4 regions of the Pseudomonas sp. PVC-5-1 genome follow, and region 1 is predicted to be linked to each of the others. Evidence: riboswitches for the same ligand, from Rfam matches in the RefSeq annotation. Region 1 holds a riboswitch; each other region holds the start of a gene.
What was found. Region 1 has a riboswitch for cobalamin ahead of cobO (cob(I)yrinic acid a,c-diamide adenosyltransferase). Riboswitches for the same ligand answer to the same signal wherever they lie in the genome.
Positions count from the first base shown of each region.

Region 2: it holds a riboswitch for cobalamin, as region 1 does, so the genes downstream of both, AC2T3R_RS09605 (TonB-dependent receptor) here and cobO (cob(I)yrinic acid a,c-diamide adenosyltransferase) in region 1, are expected to answer to the same signal.
Region 3: it holds a riboswitch for cobalamin, as region 1 does, so the genes downstream of both, cobW (cobalamin biosynthesis protein CobW) here and cobO (cob(I)yrinic acid a,c-diamide adenosyltransferase) in region 1, are expected to answer to the same signal.
Region 4: it holds a riboswitch for cobalamin, as region 1 does, so the genes downstream of both, AC2T3R_RS09595 (ABC transporter substrate-binding protein) here and cobO (cob(I)yrinic acid a,c-diamide adenosyltransferase) in region 1, are expected to answer to the same signal.

Region 1 is NZ_CM172024.1:1,312,579-1,317,079, forward strand. It holds gene AC2T3R_RS06050 (hypothetical protein) at 1-354, opposite strand, end outside; cobalamin riboswitch at 522-741, shown strand; gene cobO (cob(I)yrinic acid a,c-diamide adenosyltransferase) at 863-1,474, shown strand; gene AC2T3R_RS06060 (cobyrinic acid a,c-diamide synthase CobB) at 1,471-2,766, shown strand; gene bluB (5,6-dimethylbenzimidazole synthase) at 2,763-3,413, shown strand; gene cbiB (adenosylcobinamide-phosphate synthase CbiB) at 3,410-4,318, shown strand; gene cobD (threonine-phosphate decarboxylase CobD) at 4,311-4,501, shown strand, end outside.
Region 2 is NZ_CM172024.1:2,113,567-2,118,067, forward strand. It holds gene AC2T3R_RS09605 (TonB-dependent receptor) at 1-1,270, opposite strand, end outside; cobalamin riboswitch at 1,380-1,587, opposite strand; gene nhaR (transcriptional activator NhaR) at 1,622-2,515, opposite strand; gene AC2T3R_RS09615 (hypothetical protein) at 2,650-2,889, shown strand; gene AC2T3R_RS09620 (TerC family protein) at 2,919-3,671, shown strand; gene AC2T3R_RS09625 (hypothetical protein) at 3,804-3,980, opposite strand; gene AC2T3R_RS09630 (peptidase C39 family protein) at 4,146-4,501, shown strand, end outside.
Region 3 is NZ_CM172024.1:2,666,580-2,671,080, reverse strand. It holds gene cobN (cobaltochelatase subunit CobN) at 1-2,358, opposite strand, end outside; gene cobW (cobalamin biosynthesis protein CobW) at 2,362-3,429, opposite strand; cobalamin riboswitch at 3,530-3,742, opposite strand; gene AC2T3R_RS12080 (hypothetical protein) at 3,841-4,200, shown strand.
Region 4 is NZ_CM172024.1:2,108,025-2,112,525, forward strand. It holds gene AC2T3R_RS09580 (OprD family porin) at 1-150, opposite strand, end outside; gene AC2T3R_RS09585 (ABC transporter ATP-binding protein) at 167-955, opposite strand; gene AC2T3R_RS09590 (FecCD family ABC transporter permease) at 952-1,968, opposite strand; gene AC2T3R_RS09595 (ABC transporter substrate-binding protein) at 1,968-2,978, opposite strand; cobalamin riboswitch at 3,090-3,287, opposite strand; gene AC2T3R_RS09600 (acetyltransferase domain-containing protein) at 3,316-4,482, opposite strand.

The sequences.
Region 1 (4,501 bases):
CGCCAGGGCAGTGGTCTGCTGCAGGGCGTCGGCCATGTCCAGCCGAGCGATTCTTGGCCAGCGCTGACTGACACTGAGGTACAGCGCTTCATCGGCACTGCTGATCGACAGGTCGCAGCGCCCTTCGTGTTCACCTTCGTCGCGCTGCTTCTTGCCGGCAAACTGCTGCAGCGCCGCCAGTTCGGCTTGCCAGGCCGCTGCGGCAAGCAGCCCCGTATTGGCGGCAGCGCCATGCCAGTAAGGTGCTTCGGCATCGCCAGCAAACTGGTTGAAGCGGTCAATACAGTCGCCCCAGCGCTCCAGCACCGGAGCAAGAAACTCCAGGCGCGGGTTGTTGATGATCTGGCCTCGCATGCTGCGCTCTCCTGTTGTAGTTGTGATCGCGTTCAGCTGAAAATGATGGCTATGTGATATCACTGTATTCAGTGTGGCACAACAAGGTGAATTGGCCATTACCCAGGCGGAGCCTGTTCGGCTGCAAAGCGGCCCGCTTCGATTGACGCTCCCGGTCCAACCCTCTAACCTTCGCGCGTGTTTCAGGTGCCCTGCCAGCCCCGACTGGGCAGGGTGAAACTGGGAAGCCGGTGGGTGCCAGCATGGCGCGATTCCGGCGCTGCCCCCGCAACGGTAGGTGAGTCGCGGCCGCGCAGGGCCACTGGGTGCCAGCACCCGGGAAGGCGCGCAGGCCTGGGCCAAGGCCCGCTCACAAGCCCGGAGACCGGCCTGATACTGCCAACGGCATCACGGAGGGTGATGCGCGGTGCACCGTTGCCTACGGCCACGGCCCCTGCGCGTTCTCCGTCTGCCCGCCTTTTATCTGTCGCCGCGCGTTGCCGCGGGCGCCAGCCAGCGGAGAACCCTGATGAGCGAAGCCACCGAACGCGACGAACGCCACCTGGCGCGCATGCAGCGCAAGAAGGCGATCATCGACGAACGCATCGCCAATTCCCCCAACGAATGCGGCCTGCTGCTGGTACTGACCGGCAATGGCAAGGGCAAGAGCAGCTCGGCCTTCGGTATGCTCGCGCGCGCACTGGGCCATGGCATGCAATGCGGTGTGGTGCAGTTCATCAAAGGCCGCAACAGCACCGGCGAAGAGCTGTTCTTCCGCCGTTTCCCCGAGCAGGTGCGCTACCACGTGATGGGCGAGGGCTTTACCTGGGAAACCCAGGATCGCCAGCGCGACATCGCCGCCGCCGAAGCCGCCTGGGCCGTTTCGCGCCAGTTGCTGCAAGACCCTGCCGTGCAGTTCGTGGTGCTCGATGAACTGAACATCGCCCTCAAGCACGGCTACCTCGACCTTGACCAGGTGCTGTCCGACATCCAGGCCCGCCCACCGATGCAGCATGTGATCGTCACTGGCCGTGCCGCGAAACCCGAGATGATCGAGCTGGCCGACACCGTGACCGAAATGGGCATGCTCAAGCACGCGTTCCAGGCCGGTATCCGTGCACAGAAGGGCGTGGAACTGTGAGCCAGTCGCGCCATTGCCCTGCGGTACTGATCGCGGCACCGGCCTCTGGTCAGGGCAAGACCACCGTCACCGCCGCCCTGGCCCGCCTGCACCGCAACCTTGGGCGCAAGGTGCGGGTGTTCAAGTGCGGCCCCGACTTTCTCGACCCGATGATCCTTGAGCGGGCCAGCGGCGCGCCGGTGTACCAGCTCGACCTGTGGATGATCGGCGCCGAGGAAAGCCGCCGCCTACTGTGGGAGGCAGCCGGCGAGGCCGACCTGATCCTGATCGAAGGGGTGATGGGGCTGTTCGACGGCACGCCGTCCAGCGCCGACCTGGCGCGTCACTTCGGCGTGCCGGTACTGGCGGTGATAGATGGCACGGCCATGGCCCAGACCTTTGGCGCCCTGGCCCTGGGCCTGGCACGCTACCAGGCGGACCTGCCGTTTGCCGGTGTGTTGGCCAACCGGGTGGGCAGCCTGCGCCACGCGCAACTGCTGGAAGGTAGCCTGACCGAAGGCCTGCGCTGGTATGGCGGCTTGTCCCGCGAGCGCGGTATAGAGCTACCCAGCCGCCACCTGGGGCTGGTCCAGGCCAGCGAGCTGAACGACCTGGACGCTCGTCTGGATGCCGCTGCCGAAGCGCTTGGCGCCAGTTGCGATGCCGCCTTGCCGCCGCCAGTGACCTTTGCCGAACCCGAGCCGCAAGCCAGTGTCGCCTCGTTGACCGGTGTGCGCATTGGCGTGGCGCGGGACGAGGCCTTTGCCTTCACCTATGGCGCCAACCTCGACCTGCTGCGCAACCTGGGCGCGCAGCTGGAGTTTTTCTCGCCGCTGCATGACCGCGAACTACCAGCAGTGGACAGCCTGTATCTGCCGGGCGGTTATCCCGAACTGCACCACCACGCCCTGGCTGCCAACGCGCCGATGAGCGAGGCGATCCGTGCCCATCACGCCCAGGGCAAACCGTTGCTGGCAGAGTGCGGCGGCATGCTGTACCTGCTCGATGCCCTGACCGACGTGGCCGGCGAGCGTGCCGAGCTGCTCGGCCTGCTGCCGGGCGAAGCGACCATGCAGAAGCGCCTGGCTGCCTTGGCCCTGCAGGCGGTGGAACTGCCGGAAGGCACCCTGCGCGGTCACACCTATCACCATTCGTTGACCAGTACCGTACTGGAGCCGATCGCACGTGGTCTGAGCCCCAACGGCGGGCGCGGCAACGAAGCGGTGTACCGCCTGGGTCGGCTGACGGCTTCCTACGTGCACTTCTATTTTCCCTCCAACCCTGATGCGGCGGCGGCGCTGTTGCGACCATGAGCGAACACGCCTACAGCGACGCCGAGCGCGCCGCGATCTATCGGGCCATCGGCGAACGCCGTGACATGCGCCATTTCGCCGGTGGCGAGGTAGCCCCCGAACTGCTGGGCCGCCTGTTGGCTGCCGCGCACCAAGCGCCGAGTGTCGGGCTGATGCAGCCCTGGCGTTTCATCCGCATCACCCGGCGCGATTTGCGTGCGCGCATCCAGGCGTTGGTGGAAGCAGAGCGGGTGCGTACCGCCGAAGCCTTGGGCGAACGCTCCGACGCCTTCATGAAACTGAAGGTGGAAGGCATCAATGACTGCGCCGAGCTGCTGGTGGCCGCCCTGATGGACAACCGCGAGCCGCATATCTTCGGCCGCCGCACCCTGCCGGAAATGGACCTGGCCTCGCTGGCCTGCGCCATCCAGAACCTTTGGCTGGCAGCCCGTGGCGAAGGCCTTGGCATGGGTTGGGTGTCGCTGTTCGACCCGCAGGCGCTGGCGGCGCTGCTGGGTATGCCGACCGGGGCCAAGCCGGTCGCGGTGCTGTGCCTGGGGCCGGTGACCGAGTTCTACCCGGCACCAATGCTGGTGCTGGAAAACTGGGCCGAGGAACGGCCCTTGAGTGAAATGCTCTTTGAGAACCAATGGGGAGAGCGCCAATGAGCGTGGCTTTGCTGACCGTGGCCGGGGTGGCCCTGGATGCCTTGCTGGGCGAACCGCAGCGGCGCCATCCGCTGGTAGCCTTCGGCAACATGGCCAGTAACCTGGAGCGCCGCCTGAATGCCGGTGGGCGCGGCTGGCGCAGTCACGGGGTGAGCGCATGGTTCCTGGCTGTGGTGCCGCTTACCCTGGTGGCACTGATCCTGTCCTGGCTGCCGTACATCGGCTGGCTGGTCGACGTGCTGGCGCTGTACTGCGCCGTCGGGCTGCGCAGCCTGGGTGAACACGTGTTACCAGTGGCCAGTGCCTTGCGCCAGGGTGACCTGCAAGAAGCGCGGCGCCGTGTGGGCTACCTGGTCAGCCGCGAAACCCGCGAACTTGACGAGCCTGCGGTGGCCCGGGCGGCCACCGAATCGGTGCTGGAAAATGGCAGCGATGCGGTATTCGCCGCGCTGTTCTGGTTCGTGGTCGCCGGCGCGCCTGGCGTGGTGCTGTACCGCCTGAGCAACACCTTGGACGCCATGTGGGGCTACCGCAATGAGCGCTTCGAACGCTTCGGCTGGTGTGCGGCGCGTGTCGATGATGTGCTCAACTATATTCCCGCCAGGCTGGTGGCGTTGACCTACGCGCTGCTGGGCAAGACCCGCCTGGCCCTGGCCTGCTGGCGCAAGCAGGGCCCGCTGTGGGACAGCCCCAATGCCGGGCCGGTGATGGCCGCCGGTGCTGGTGCGTTAGGGGTGGAACTCGGTGGCCCGGCGGTGTACCACGGCGAGCTGCATGAGCGGCCACGCCTGGGTGATGGGCCAATGGCCGACGCCGACGCCATCGAGCGCGGCTGGGGCCTGGTGCAGCGCGGCGTATGGCTGTGGCTGCTGGTGATCTGCCTGGGGGCCTATATCAATGCTTGAACACGGAGGCCGCCTGCTGCGGGCGGTACGGCAATACGGCATCGCCCGCGAGCAGTGGCTCGACCTGTCCAGCGGCATTGCGCCATGGCCTTTCCCGATTCCACCGATCCCCATGGAGGCCTGGGCCCGCCTGCCGGAGACCGAGGACGGCCTGGAGGACGCCGCGCGTGAGTATTACGGCGC
Region 2 (4,501 bases), 800 kb from region 1:
CAAAGGTGTGGGTGGTGGACAGCGTTTGCGGGCGCAGCGGCGAGGCGCTGTGGAACCAACCCGGTTGTGGCTGCCACGGGTCGACGTAGTCACCGCCCACATCGTTGTAGGGCGCGTTGCTGTCAACGTTGAAGCGGACCTTGTTGTACTCGGCGCCGACCACGGTCTTGCTGGCCAGGCCAAACAGCCTGTGGTCGAGGGTGAAGGCCTGTCGGTCGCCGAACTGTTCCTGGTTGTGCTTGATCTGCAGATAGCTGCCGCGCAGCAGCTGCTGGCGCCCGGCATCCCAGCTGTACTCCTCGGCATTGCGCCAGTGACGGCGGCTCTTGATGTAGTACAGCTGGTTGCTGGCGCTGAGGTGATCGTTCAACGTCCAGTCGGTATTCAGGCGTGTCCATTCATCGACGTAATGCTGCACGTCGTCCTGCACGTTGTAGTTCTTCTTGCGCAGGCTGCTGCGGTAGTGGCCGTCGATCAGCGGGGTGCCGTAGTAGTTGGCAGGCTGCGCATCGCCACGGTCGTGAGCGAGGGTGAAGCTGAGGTCGTCGCTGGCATCGAAGCGCAGCGCGGCGCTCAGCGCCAGGCTGCGTGACGGGGTGCGGTCGACCCAACCGTTACCGGTTTGCTGGTTCAGGGCCAGGCGGTAGCTCAGGCGCTCACCGAGGCTGCCGCCGCTGTCCAGGCCGAGCTGCTGGCGGTCCCACGAACCGTAGCCCAGGCGCAGGTGGTTGCGTACCTCGCCGGCAAACGGCTTTTTCGGGATCACGTTGACCACCGCCCCGGTGGCGCCTTCGCCATACAGCACCGAAGCCGGGCCGCGAATGACATCGATGCGCTCGACCATCCACGGGTCGACCGGGAACGTCTGGGTGCCGGCACCGGTGTACAGGCGTGCGCCGTCGAACAAAGTCATCACCGAGCCGTGCCCGGTAAAACCGCGGGCGGACAGGCCCGTGCCGCCGTCGCCCGGGGAGCCGATGTAGCTGATGCCCGGTGAGCGGGTCACCGCGTCCTGCACAGTGAGGTTGTTGCGCTGCTGGATCTGCTCGGCGCTGATGCTGCTGGTGCTGGCCGGTGTCTCCAGGGCGCTGAGGCCCAGGCGCGAGCCAGCCTGGGTCGGGGTGGCCAGGTCGATGGCGTGGCTGTCGAGCGTGTCGGTGATGGCCGTGGAGGGCAGGGCCAGTGGTTGTCGCTCGAGGTCATCGGCCAGGGCCGGCAGGGAAACGGCCAGGCAGGCCGCCAAGGGGTGAAGCTTGAAGATACGGGACATGTCGTTCCACTACTGCAGGAATGAATGGATCCCGGTGGAAAACACGCAAAGGCGCACCGTGCACGCAGGCGCACGCACGGATACCGGCCTGCGCCCGCCCACCGCGGGTTGCCAAGTGAAGCTCCAGGCCGGTCTCCGGGCTTGCGAGGGGCATGAAACCTTCACCTTCCCATGCAAGTGCACAGTGGTATCTCGAAGGGTTCGCTCGCTTACCGTTGCGGGGGCAGCGCCGGACTTGTCGTGGGCAACACGACGCACCGGCTTCCCGTTTCACCCTGCGCGCGGCGGCGCAGGGCACCTGAAACTGGCGGGCATATGACCATTGAAACGCGGGGGCGTCAATTCTGCCTGTTACCAGTGAAACAACTCTCGTCGTGCCCCCTCGGTAATCGCCACGATTCCCGGGTGCTTGACCTTGCGCTCCACCGAAATGGCATAGAACGACTCATGCACCGCCTCGGTCTGCCCGATCAGCTCCACGCCATATTGGCGGCACACCTCCTCGGCGATCACGCTGGGCGCGACGAAGATGCCGCTGCCCGACTGCCCGAATGCCTGCATCAAGGCACTGTCATCGAACTCGCCCACGATGCGTGGCTGCACCTGCTGCTCACCCAGCCAGCGCAGCAGGCGGCTGCGTACCACGGTCTCCTGCCCGGGGATAAGCAATGGCGCATCCTGCAGGCAGGCGGGGAAGGGGCCTTCCAGGCGGTGTGCCAGCGCCGGGGTGGCGAAGAAGCTCAACCCACACTCGCCCAATTTCTGGCTATAACCCTTGATGTCCAGGTGGCTGGGCATGGGGCTGTCGGAAATCACCAGGTCCAGGCGCTGGATCGCCAGGTCGGCCAGCAGCCGTTCGAGCTTGTCTTCGCGGCAGTTGATACGCAGCACGTCGTCCAGCTCCATGGTCGGTGCCAGCAGGCGGTAGACGATGGACTTGGGTACCACGTCCGCCACGCCCACGCGGAACAGGATCTGCTCCTGCGGGCCGGCCCGCAGCATGGCCTCCAGCTCGCTTCCCAGCTGGAACATCTGCTCGGCATAGATCAGCGTCTGGCGCCCGGTTTCGGTCAGTTCCAGCTGGCGCCCCACGCGCTGGAACAGCTCCAGGCCATAGGTCTGCTCGAACAGGCTGATCTGACCGCTGATGGTTTGCGGGGTCAGGTTCAACTGTTCGCTGGCGCGGGCGATGCTGCCGGTCTTGGCCACGGCCCAGAAGTAGTGCAACTGCCGATAGTTGAGCATCGGTATCGTTCCGGATTCGTAAAAACCGAAGTATAACCGCTGAAAATACGAATTTTCCGGATGTGTTGCGCTCTTTAGAATGCGACTCCATCAGGCGCCGTGTGCGCCGCCGGAACATGAAAAGCGAGGAACCCATGCTGCAACTAAAATCCATCGGCACGCCGCTGGTGCTGGCCTTGGCCCTGTTCACCCTGGCCGGTTGCGAGCAGGCCGAGAAATCCGCCCAGCAGATGCTCGACCAGGCCGCGCAGTCGGCCAAGCAGGCCATCGACGACACCAACAAGGCCGCACAGCAGGCGTTGAGCGAGGCCATCGGCAGCGAAGGGCAAAAGCCCAAGGACGCCGACAAGAAAGAAGACACCCAGGAAATCTGACCCCCAACCGCTGCTGCAGGATTTGAACAATGGAATACTTGCTGGAACTCGTCGCTAGCCCTACCGCCTGGGTTGCCCTGGCTACGCTGGTGGCCATGGAAGTCGTGCTGGGCATCGACAACCTGATTTTCATCTCCATCCTGACCAACAAGCTGCCGGTGGAGTACCGCTCCAAGGCGCGCCGTATCGGTATCAGCATGGCCCTGGTCATGCGCCTGGCCTTGCTCAGCACGGTGGCCTGGATCGTCCAGCTGACGGACCCGGTGTTTGAAGTATTCGGCAATGCCTTCTCCTGGAAGGACGTGATCCTGATTGCCGGTGGCCTGTTCCTGCTGTGGAAGGCGACCAAGGAAATCCACGAGAACGTCGACCCGCACGGGGCCAAGGAAGAAGCCAAGGTGTCGTCGACGGTTACCCTGGGCTTTGCCGCGGCGATCTTCCAGATCCTGCTGCTGGACATCGTCTTCTCGGTCGACAGCATCATCACCGCCGTGGGCATGACCGAGCACCTGCCTATCATGATCATTGCCGTTATCACTGCCGTGATCGTCATGATGGTGGCCGCCGACCCGTTGGCCAACTTCATCAACGACAACCCGACCGTGGTGATGCTGGCCCTGGGCTTCCTGATCATGATCGGCATGACGCTGATCGCCGAAGGTTTCGGCGCCCATGTACCGAAGGGGTATGTGTACGCGGCCATGGCCTTCTCGACGGCGATCGAGATCCTCAACATCCTGGCCCGTCGGGCACGGTTGAAGCGTGAGGCGGCTGAAGGTTGATGTAAAAAATGCGGGGCGCTCGCGCCCCGTTCGCGGGCTTGCCCGCTCCCACAGGTGCCGCGTCAGCCAGATAGCTACGCGGCCCCAGTGGGAGCGGGCAAGCCCGCGAATGGGGGTAGGGAAAATCTTTAGTCAGTGCACCCCGGCATGCCGCCGCGACCGGCGCACAGGCTGTGGCTTGGCGGGGGCCTGCGGTGGCAGGTGGTGGTGGGAATGACGCCGCACGATACGCAGTACACCCCATAGCATGGCGGCTGCAACGCTCAGCCACATGCCAACCAGCATGAGGATTGCCATGGTCAGGCTCATCTGTGCCTCCATCTCTACGGGCCGCGCTCGGTCGCCGACGCTGGCCTTCCAGACACTGCTTTAGTCTAGTCTTTCGCCTGTGACGTTCCATTGACCAAAGGTCTATTGCTTGGTCCGATTTGCTCCTAAGCGGTGTCGGACTATACCCGCGCCGCTGTCCGACCTATGATCGGTGGCCAGAGCCGGGCGCTGCCTGCCCGGCGTTGGAGCAAGCGAGTGTCCATGCAGCAACCTTCCTTCAAGACCATCCCTCGTCGGCTGCTGGCTGCCTGCCTGGTTGCAGCCAGCCTGGCCGGTTGCGCCAGCGCACCCTCCGGCAACCTCAAGGGCCTGCCGCAGCGGGTCGAAATCAGCAGCGTGCCGTTCTACCGTGGCAACGCCAACCACAGCGGGGCCATGGCATTGGCGGCGGTGCTGTCGCAACAGGGGGCTCCGATCACGCCGGGGCTGCTGGACAAGCCGCTGAACCTGCCGCAGGGCGCCGAGGCCCTGGACACCGGCATCCCCCGGGTGGCGCGCGA
Region 3 (4,501 bases), 1.4 Mb from region 1:
CTGGTCGATCAACTGCAGCGCCAACAGTTCGAGGCGTTCGCGGGTATCGCCACAGGTGCGCCAAGGCTCGCTGCTCATGGCCTGCAGTTGTTCCGGGCGTGGCCCTTGCCACGGCTGGCCAAGTTCACAATCGAGCGGATCGAAGCCTGGCACCAGCGCCTTGGCCAGGGCCCGTAACAGGCTGGCATTGCCACCGCGACCGTCGCCACGCTCGACCCGTAACAGCGCCAGCAAGGTATCCAGCCGCAGCCGGCCTTCCGGGGACTGGCCGAACACATGCAGGCCATCGCGAATCTGCGATTCCTTCAGGTCGCACAGGTAGGTATCCAGGCGTGGCAGCCATACGGCGGCATCGTCCAGCTGGCCTTCCAGCTGCAGTTCACGGTCAATGTGATTGGCCTTGACCAGTTCGAGAATGTCGCGCTGCAACTCGCGAGCGCGCCGCGGGTCGAGCAGCTGCGCTTCGTAGAACTCGTCGGCCAATTGCTCCAGGTGGCGCAACGGGCCGTAGGTTTCGGCACGGGTCAGCGGCGGCATCAGGTGGTCGATGATCACCGCCTGGGTGCGGCGCTTGGCCTGGGCGCCCTCGCCCGGGTCGTTGACGATGAACGGATAGATGTTCGGCAGCGGGCCGAGCAAGGCGTCCGGCCAGCACTGCGCCGACAACCCGACGCCCTTGCCGGGCAGCCATTCGAGGTTGCCGTGCTTGCCGACATGGATCACCGCGTCGGCGGCAAAGGCATGGCGCAACCAGAAGTGAAATGCCAGGTAGCCGTGCGGTGGCACCAGGTCCGGGTCGTGGTACACCGCGCTGGGGTCCACCTGGTAACCGCGCGCCGGCTGGATGCCGACAAAGGTCAAGCCAAAGCGCAGGCCGGCCACCATCAGCCGGCCACTGCGGTACATCGGGTCCTGCTGCGGCGGCCCCCAGCGTTCCAGCACGGCCTGGCGGTTTGCCTCTGGCAGGCGCTCGAAGGCGGCCTTGTAGTCGGCCAGGCTCAGGCTCTGCGCGCACGGGCGCAGGTCCAGCTGGTCGAGGTCGTTGGTCACGCCACCGAGCAACTGATGGATCAGCTGCGTGCCGCTGCCCGGCAAGTCGGCCAGCGGATAGCCTTCGGCCTGCAGGGCCTTGAGTATGTTCAGCGCGGCCGCTGGCGTGTCCAGGCCAACGCCGTTGCCAATGCGGCCATCCCGGGTCGGGTAGTTGGCCAGCACCAGGGCCACGCGCTTTTGCGCATTCGGCAGGCGCGCCAGTTCGACCCAACGGCGGGCCAGTTCGGCGACAAAGTCCATGCGCTCGGGGTGGGCGCGGTAGCAGACCACGTCGGACTGGCTGCGTTCGCTGCGCCAGGCCATGTCCTTGAAACTGACCGGGCGGGTGATGATGCGCCCGTCCAGTTCGGGCAGGGCAATGTGCATGGCCAGGTCACGCGCCCCCAGGCCCTGCTCGCTGGCTTCCCAGCCGGGCTGGTTGTCTTGCGCGCAGATGGCCTGCAGCACCGGGATGTCGCGACGGAACGGGCGCAGGTTGGGGCGTTCGGGGCTGGACAGGGCAAAGCCGGTGGTGTTGACCAGCACTTCGGCACCCACCTCGTCCAGCCAGGCTTCGACCTGCTCCAGGCAGGCGCTTTCCTTGAGGCTGGCCACGGCGATCGGCAACGGGTTGAGCCCGGCGGCCTGCAGGCGCTGGCAGAACACATCGATGAACGCGGTATTGGCCGCCTGCAGGTGCGAGCGGTAGAACAACAGTGGCGCCACCGGCTGCTCGGGGTGCCACTGCGGGTACCAATCCTCCAGCGTGGCGCTGCCCTTGGCCGGGTGATACACGGCAGTGCGCGGCAGCGGCTGCGGCTCGTCCCAGGCATAGTCGCGGCCCAGCCACTGGCTGGCCAGGCAGTTGAACAGGTTGATGGCGTTGGCCTTGCCGCCCTGGCGCAAGTAGTGCCAAAGGCGTTCGGCCTGCTCGCCGCTGACACTGCCCAGGCTGGTCAGCTCCGGGTCGGGGCGGTCGTCACCCGGCACCAGGATCAGCTGCACGCCACGGCCGGCCAACTCGACCAACTGCTCGACGCCATAGCGCCAGTAGCCGACGCCGCCGTGCAGCGACACCAGGATGACTTTGGCATGGCGCAGCACCTGGTCGACGTACAGGTCGACCGAGGCATGGTTCTGTACCTGCATCGGGTTGGCCAGGCGCAGGCTGGGGTAATCCTCGGGCAATTGCTCGGCGGTATCGGCGAGCAATGCCAGGTGCGAATCGCCGCTGCAGAGAATCACCAGCTCGGCGGGCGTCTGGCCGAGGTCGGCAATGCTGTCATCCGGCACGAAGCCGCCGGGCTGGGTCCGCAGCAGGTGCATGCGTCAGGCGCCCAGTGCCTGGCGCAGGCGCGCTTCCAGCTGGGCGGCGTCAAGGTCCTGGCCAATCAGCACCAGGCGTGTGATGCGCGGCTCGTCGGCGCGCCAGGCGCGGTCGAAGTGCTTGTCGAAACGGGTACCCACGCCTTGCACCAGCAGGCGCATCGGCTTGCCCGGGATGGCAGCGAAGCCTTTGGCGCGCAGGATGCCGAATTCCACCACCAGCTGGGTCAGGGCGTCGAGCAGCAGGCTTTCGTCGGCTTCGGGCAGGTCGATGGAGATGGAGTCGAAGGCGTCGTGGTCATGATCGTCATGGTCATCGCCGTCATGATGCGAATCGTGGTGGGTACGGCGGCCATCGATGTGCGCCTCGGACTCGGCGCCCACGCCCAGCAGCACCTCCAGCGGCAGCTTGCCGCTGCTGGCCTCGATCACCTTGACCGCCGGCGGCAGTTCTTCAGCCACCTCGGCGCGGACCTTGGCCAGGCCTTCGGCGTCGATCAGGTCGGCCTTGTTCAGCACCACCAGGTCGGCGCTGGCCAGCTGGTCGGCGAACAGTTCGTGCAGCGGCGACTCGTGGTCCAGGTTGGGGTCGAGCTTGCGCTGGGCATCGACCTGGTCCGGGTAGGCGGCGAAGGTGCCGGCGGCCACCGCAGGGCTATCGACCACCGTGATCACCGCGTCGACGGTGCAGGCATTGCGGATTTCCGGCCACTGGAAGGCTTGCACCAGCGGTTTGGGCAGGGCCAGGCCGCTGGTTTCGATGAGGATATGGTCCAGGTCGCCACGGCGTGCCACCAGCTCGCGCATCACCGGGAAGAACTCTTCCTGCACGGTGCAGCACAGGCAGCCGTTGGCCAGCTCGTAGACGCGGCCGGTGGCTTCTTCTTCGGTGCAACCGATGCTGCACTGCTTGAGGATTTCGCCGTCGATGCCCAGTTCGCCGAACTCGTTGACGATCACCGCAATGCGGCGGCCCTGGGCGTTGTCGAGCATGTGGCGCAGCAAGGTAGTCTTGCCCGAGCCGAGGAAGCCGGTGACGATGGTGACGGGGAGCTTGGCCAGTGTTTTCATGTCGCATTGCCCTTGGCAGATTGGCGCGGGCATGCAGGACGACAGCCGCAGGCCAGGCCGGCCGGGCTTGTTCGCCACCGGATCACCCCGCCCGGTTGAAAGTCGAAAACGTGACGAGGCAGGTCTCCTGGCTCGCACCGTTCCATGTACCCGCTGGTGCAGCGGGCTGGCGGGATGACGCCTTCCCGCGCGCGGGCGCAGTGGCTGTGTCGATCCGTTGTCGGTGCTTACAGTTGCGGGGGCAGCCGCGGCTTGTACCGCGTTCCCGTCTTAGCTTCGGCCTGGCCGAAGAACCTCGAAGTGGCAAGGCTACGCAGTGGCTGGCGGGTGGTCAACCATTGCTGTCGGGCTGGCCGACAGCAAGTGGCGCAACTGCGTTACAGTGGTGGCTTTGAGCAGCGAGGCCCACCGGTGAAACCCCTGAACAAGCGCGATATGGCACGCCTGGAGCGTGAACTGGTGGTTTGCCTGACCGAAGCCTGCGAAACCGCCAAGGCGGAGATCGTCGGTTTCAGCTGGCTTACCCATCGTCTCGCGCCCGAGAATTTTCCGGCCAGCCTGCGTATTACCTGGGTGTTCGAGCGAGAGGCCGACAAGGCCGCCGCCGTGGCGGGCGACGCGAAGGTGCGCATGCTGGCACTGACAGGCCTTGCGCTGGAGCAGGCCGGCATTCAGCTGGATCATCCGGCCTGGCATGTGCGGTTTGACAGTGAAGAGGCCTGCCAGCAGAGCCACGGGGGCGACTGGACCAGGCGCTTGATGGGGCGCTGAACCAGGGGCATGCGCGGCCCTGGCTCTTGTAGGAGCGGCCTTGTGTCGCGATAGGGCTGCGAAGCAGCCCCAGGGTTTCAGCATAGTGGCACAAATTGCTGGGGCTGCTTCGCAGCCCTATCGCGACACAAGGCCGCTCCTACAGCGCACGCGGCGCACTCGCGGAATCTGTTTTCCGCGACAACGATGCCTCTATCCGTTAGGCTACGCATTCCCCTGTCACGAGGTGTTCGTCCAATGCGCCATTGATGCCGCCGTCCCTTCGACGGCCAGTCTTCAGCCTCCGGTTCGCTCCGGAGAT
Region 4 (4,501 bases), 800 kb from region 1:
CTTGTAGTCGCGCTGGTCGAATACGCTGCGGTTGAGCAGGCTCCAGCGGCCATCCTCGACAAAACCGTTGCTTTGCGACTGGGCGGAGTCGGCCAGCGCAGGGGGCGCGAGCAGGGCGCTGGCGAGCAGCAGGGCGACAGGGCGCGGCATGGGCAGAACTTCCTGTTCAGGGGGCGCGCAAACGCAGGATGTGCGCGCCGTCGAAGGGGTCGATGAGGTAGTGGGCGTGCACGCCGAAAGTGTTCAGCAGGCGCTCGGGGGTGAGCACCTCGAGCGGTTTGCCGAGGGCGACCAGGCGGCCCTTGTCGAGCACCGCGACGCGGTCGCAGGTGAGCGCCTGATTGAGGTCGTGCAGGGCCACCAGGGTGGTTACCGGCAGGGCCTGGACCTGTTGCAACAGGCTCAGCTGGTGCTGGATATCCAGGTGGTTGGTCGGCTCGTCCAGCAGCAGCACCTGCGGCCGCTGTGCCAGGGCTCGGGCGATGTGCACCCGCTGGCGCTCGCCCCCGGACAGCGACCCCCAAAGGCGTGCGCGCAGGTGCAAAGCGTCGAGGTCGGCCAAGGCCTGCTCGACGATCGCACGGTCTTCCCGGGAGAACGGCGCCAGCACCGACAGCCAGGGGGTGCGGCCCAGGGCAACGGCATCGAACACGCTGATCGCATCGAGGGTGTCAGCCTGCTGTTCGACCAGCGCCAAGGCCTGGGCGACACGGCGGCGGGGCAACTGTGCCAGCGGTTCGCCCAGCAACTGCACGCTGCCGTTGCCTGGCTTGCGCAGCCCGGCCAGCACCTTCAGCAGCGAGGACTTGCCGGAACCGTTGGGGCCGACGACGCCCAGGGTTTCACCGGCGACAACGCTCAGTTCGATATCGCTGAGCACGGTATTGCCGGCCAGTTGCAGCCCCAGGTTCTGGCAACTCAAGGGGGCCAGCTGTAGCGCCGTCATGACCGTCATGGGCGCCCCCGGCGGCTGACCAGGATCAGCGCGAAGACCGGTGCGCCGAGCAGCGCCGTGACTACGCCCACGGGGATCACCTGGCCAGGGATCAAGATGCGCGACAGGATGTCGGCGGCAATCAGGAACAGTGCCCCGCCCAGTGCGCTGGCGGGCAGCAGGCGGCTGTGCCCGGGGCCGAGCAGCAGGCGCAGGGCATGGGGGATCACCAGCCCGACAAAACCGATGGCGCCGACGATGGACACCATCACCGCGGTCACCAGCGCCGCGCAGCTGATCAGCAGCAACTGGGTACGCCGCACCGGGATGCCCAGCGACGCCGCCGAGTCGGCACCGAAGGTGAAGGCATCCAAGGCACGGCGATGCCACAGGCACACCAACAGCCCGAACAGTACAACTGGCACGGCCAGCCACACCGAAGGCCAACGTACGCCACTGAGGTTGCCCAGCAGCCAGAACAGGATGCCGCGCGCCTGCTCGGCGGTGGCCGACATGGTGATGAGGAAGGCGGTAAGGGCGTTGAACAGTTGCGAGCCGGCGATCCCGGCAAGGATCACCTGGGCATTGTTGCTGCTGGGGCCGGCTGCCCGGGCCAGCAACAGTACCAAAGCGAACGCTGCCAGGGCACCGATGAACGCACCGCCGGACATGCTCAGCGCCAGGCTGCCGAAGCCCAGCAGGCCCACCAGCACCGCACCGGTCGAGGCGCCGGCAGACAGCCCCAGCAGGTAAGGCTCGGCCAACGGGTTGCGCAACAGTGCCTGGAGGATCACGCCGCAGGTGGCCAGGCCGGCGCCGCAGGCCGCGGCAACCAGGGTGCGGGGCAGGCGGTAGTTCCAGACGATGCCGGCGTCGATCGGGTCGGCCGGGTAGCCGGCCTGCCACAGGTGGTTGGCCAGTACCTGGCCGACCACGCCGGGCGACAGGTTGGTTTCGCCGATGGCGGTGCCGGCCAGCAGGGCCGCCAACAGGGCGGCCAGGGCAACGGCGATGCAGGGTAGCAGGCGCATCATCACGGGGCTGCTTTGCCGCTGGCGAAGGCGGCGGCCAGCGTCTGCAGGCCGCTGAACAAGCGAATGCCGGCCTGCATGGCGTCGGCGTCGAGGATTATGATGCGGTCGTGCTTCACCGCGTCCATGTTGCGCGTCACCGGGTCGCTACGCAGGAATGCCAGCTTCTTCTGGTAGTCGTCGGCGGGGTAGCGGCGGCGGTCCATGCGGGCAATGATCAGCCAGGTGGGGTTGGCCTTGGCCAGGGTTTCCCAGCCTACGGTCGGCCATTCTTCGCTGGACTCGACCACGTTGCGCACGCCAAGGGTGCGCAGCATGAAATCGGCGACCCCCTGGCGGCCCGCCACATAGGGGTCGATGTGCAGATCGGCGCTGGAGAACCAGAACAGCGCCGAGGTGGCGGACAGGTCCTTGTCGGCCAGTTGCGCCTTGGCACTGTCCAGGCGGCCTCTGAGCTCGGCATTCAGGGCCGTGCCACGGTCCTGCACGTCGAAGATTGCCGCCAGCTGGCTGACGCTCTTGTAGAGGGTGTCGACCTGAAACGCCTGCAGGCGAGTACCGTCGGCACCCACCAGGTTGTCCTTGCCTTCGCAGTCCGATGGCAGCAGGTAGGTGGGGATGCCCAGTTCATCGAACTGTTCGCGGGTGGCGACCGCCCCCTGGGCACCGACCATCCATTCGAACTGCACCGTCACCAGTTGCGGGCGCTTGCCCACTACCGCCTCGAAGCTGGGCTCGTTGTCGGCCAGGCGCGGCACCTTGGCGTTCTGCACCTGATACTCGGGCAGCACATTGTTGAACCACAGCGAGGTGGCCGCCAGTTTGTCGCCCAGCCCCAGCGCGTAGAGCATCTCGGTACTGGCCTGGCCAATGGTGACCGCGCGTTGCGGTGCCTGGGCGAAGGTTTGCGGCTTGCCGCAGTTGTCGACCGTAAGCGGGTAGTGGGTGGCAGCAGCCTGGGCCAGGCCGGTAAGGCCGAGGCCGGCGAGCAGGGTGGCAAAACGGGGCAGCATGCTGGGCGATCTCCTATCGGACAGTTCGGGTGAGGAACGCACGGACAGGCATCGCCGAGCCCCAGCTGGCGGCAGGGGCAACAATGATGGCCAATCCCGGACACCCCGCCGGTTGGTGAATGTGGGCCGGCAGGTCTCCTGACTGGTGCGTCATGGCCTGGCTCCGGCCTTCCCGGGTTCGTGGCCCAGTGGCATTGATGGAGCAGGCTCGGCACCTACAGTTGCGGGGGCAGTTCCGTTTGGCCCGAATTGGCGGGCCTGGGATTCCCTATTGATTCCGTGGTGGAAACCGGCGGCCGGCATGGTAGACCATCGTGCCGCCGGGTGAAAACGCTTTTCAGAAGTACTTCAGCCAGGTGATGTCGCGCCGCCGCGCCTTCAGGCGGGCGAACCAGCGCACCGGCAGGTACAGCGAAACTGCCAGCAGCACTGCCCCCAGCCACACCGCGGCGATGCCATCGAAGCCGAAGTAGTCGCCATGGTTGCGGCCGAACAGCGCCACGCTGGCCAGGTACAGCAGCTTCAGTACATACAGGTGCAGCAGGTAGAAGAACATCGGTGCCGCGCCGAACACTGCCAGGGCACTGATCCAGCGGGCCTGGCCGGCGCGTTCGAAGGCGCGCAGCAACAGCAGGCCACAGCCCAGGGTCAGGGCCAGGAACAGCAGCGATGGCGGGTACTTGGTGATGTTGAAGAAGCTCATCAGGGTTTGCGTGACGGCCGGGTAAACGCTCCACGGCGCCTCGCCGTAGCCGTTGACCAGGCGCAGCACGACAAAGCCCAGCAGCGCGATCAGCCCGGCCAGCAGCAGGCGATGCTGACGCTGGCCGGCCTCGCTGCCACGGGCGAACCAAGGGCCCAGGCCGTAGCCCAGGGCGATGACCCCGATCCACGGCAGCACCGGGTAGGAGGTGCGCAGGCGCAGGTTTTCGGAGAGCTCCAGCCAACCCCGGTCATGCAGGATCGCCCATGGCACATGCAGGGCGGATTCGACGCCGAAGTGCAGGCCATCGAGCAGGTTGTGGCCGGCGATGATGATTGCGCCCACGGCGATCAGGGCGGCACGTGGCAACCACACCAGCAGCGACAGGGCGATCATGCTCACGCCGATGGCCCAGATCACTTGCAGGTAGATGACGCTGGGCGGCAGCTGGAAGGTCCAGGCGAAGTTGACCAGGGTGAACTCCAGCACCACCAGGAACAGCCCGCGCTTGAACAGGAACGCCGAGACATCGCCGCGGCCCTGGTGTTTCTCGCCGTACAGCCAGGCCGACAGGCCGGTCAGCAAGACGAACACCGGCGCGCACAGGTGGGCCAGGGTGCGGCTGAAGAACAGCGTGGGCTCGGTGGTATCAATGGCCATCGGGTCACTGACCTGGCGGTGCAGGAAGAAGGTTTCGCGGACGTGGTCCAGGAGCATGAACAGGATTACCAGGCCGCGCAGGGCGTCGATGCTCTGCAGGCGCTGGGTGAGCAGGGTGGGGGTGGCACTGGCGCTTGTCATGGGAGGTCGCTGATAGGAA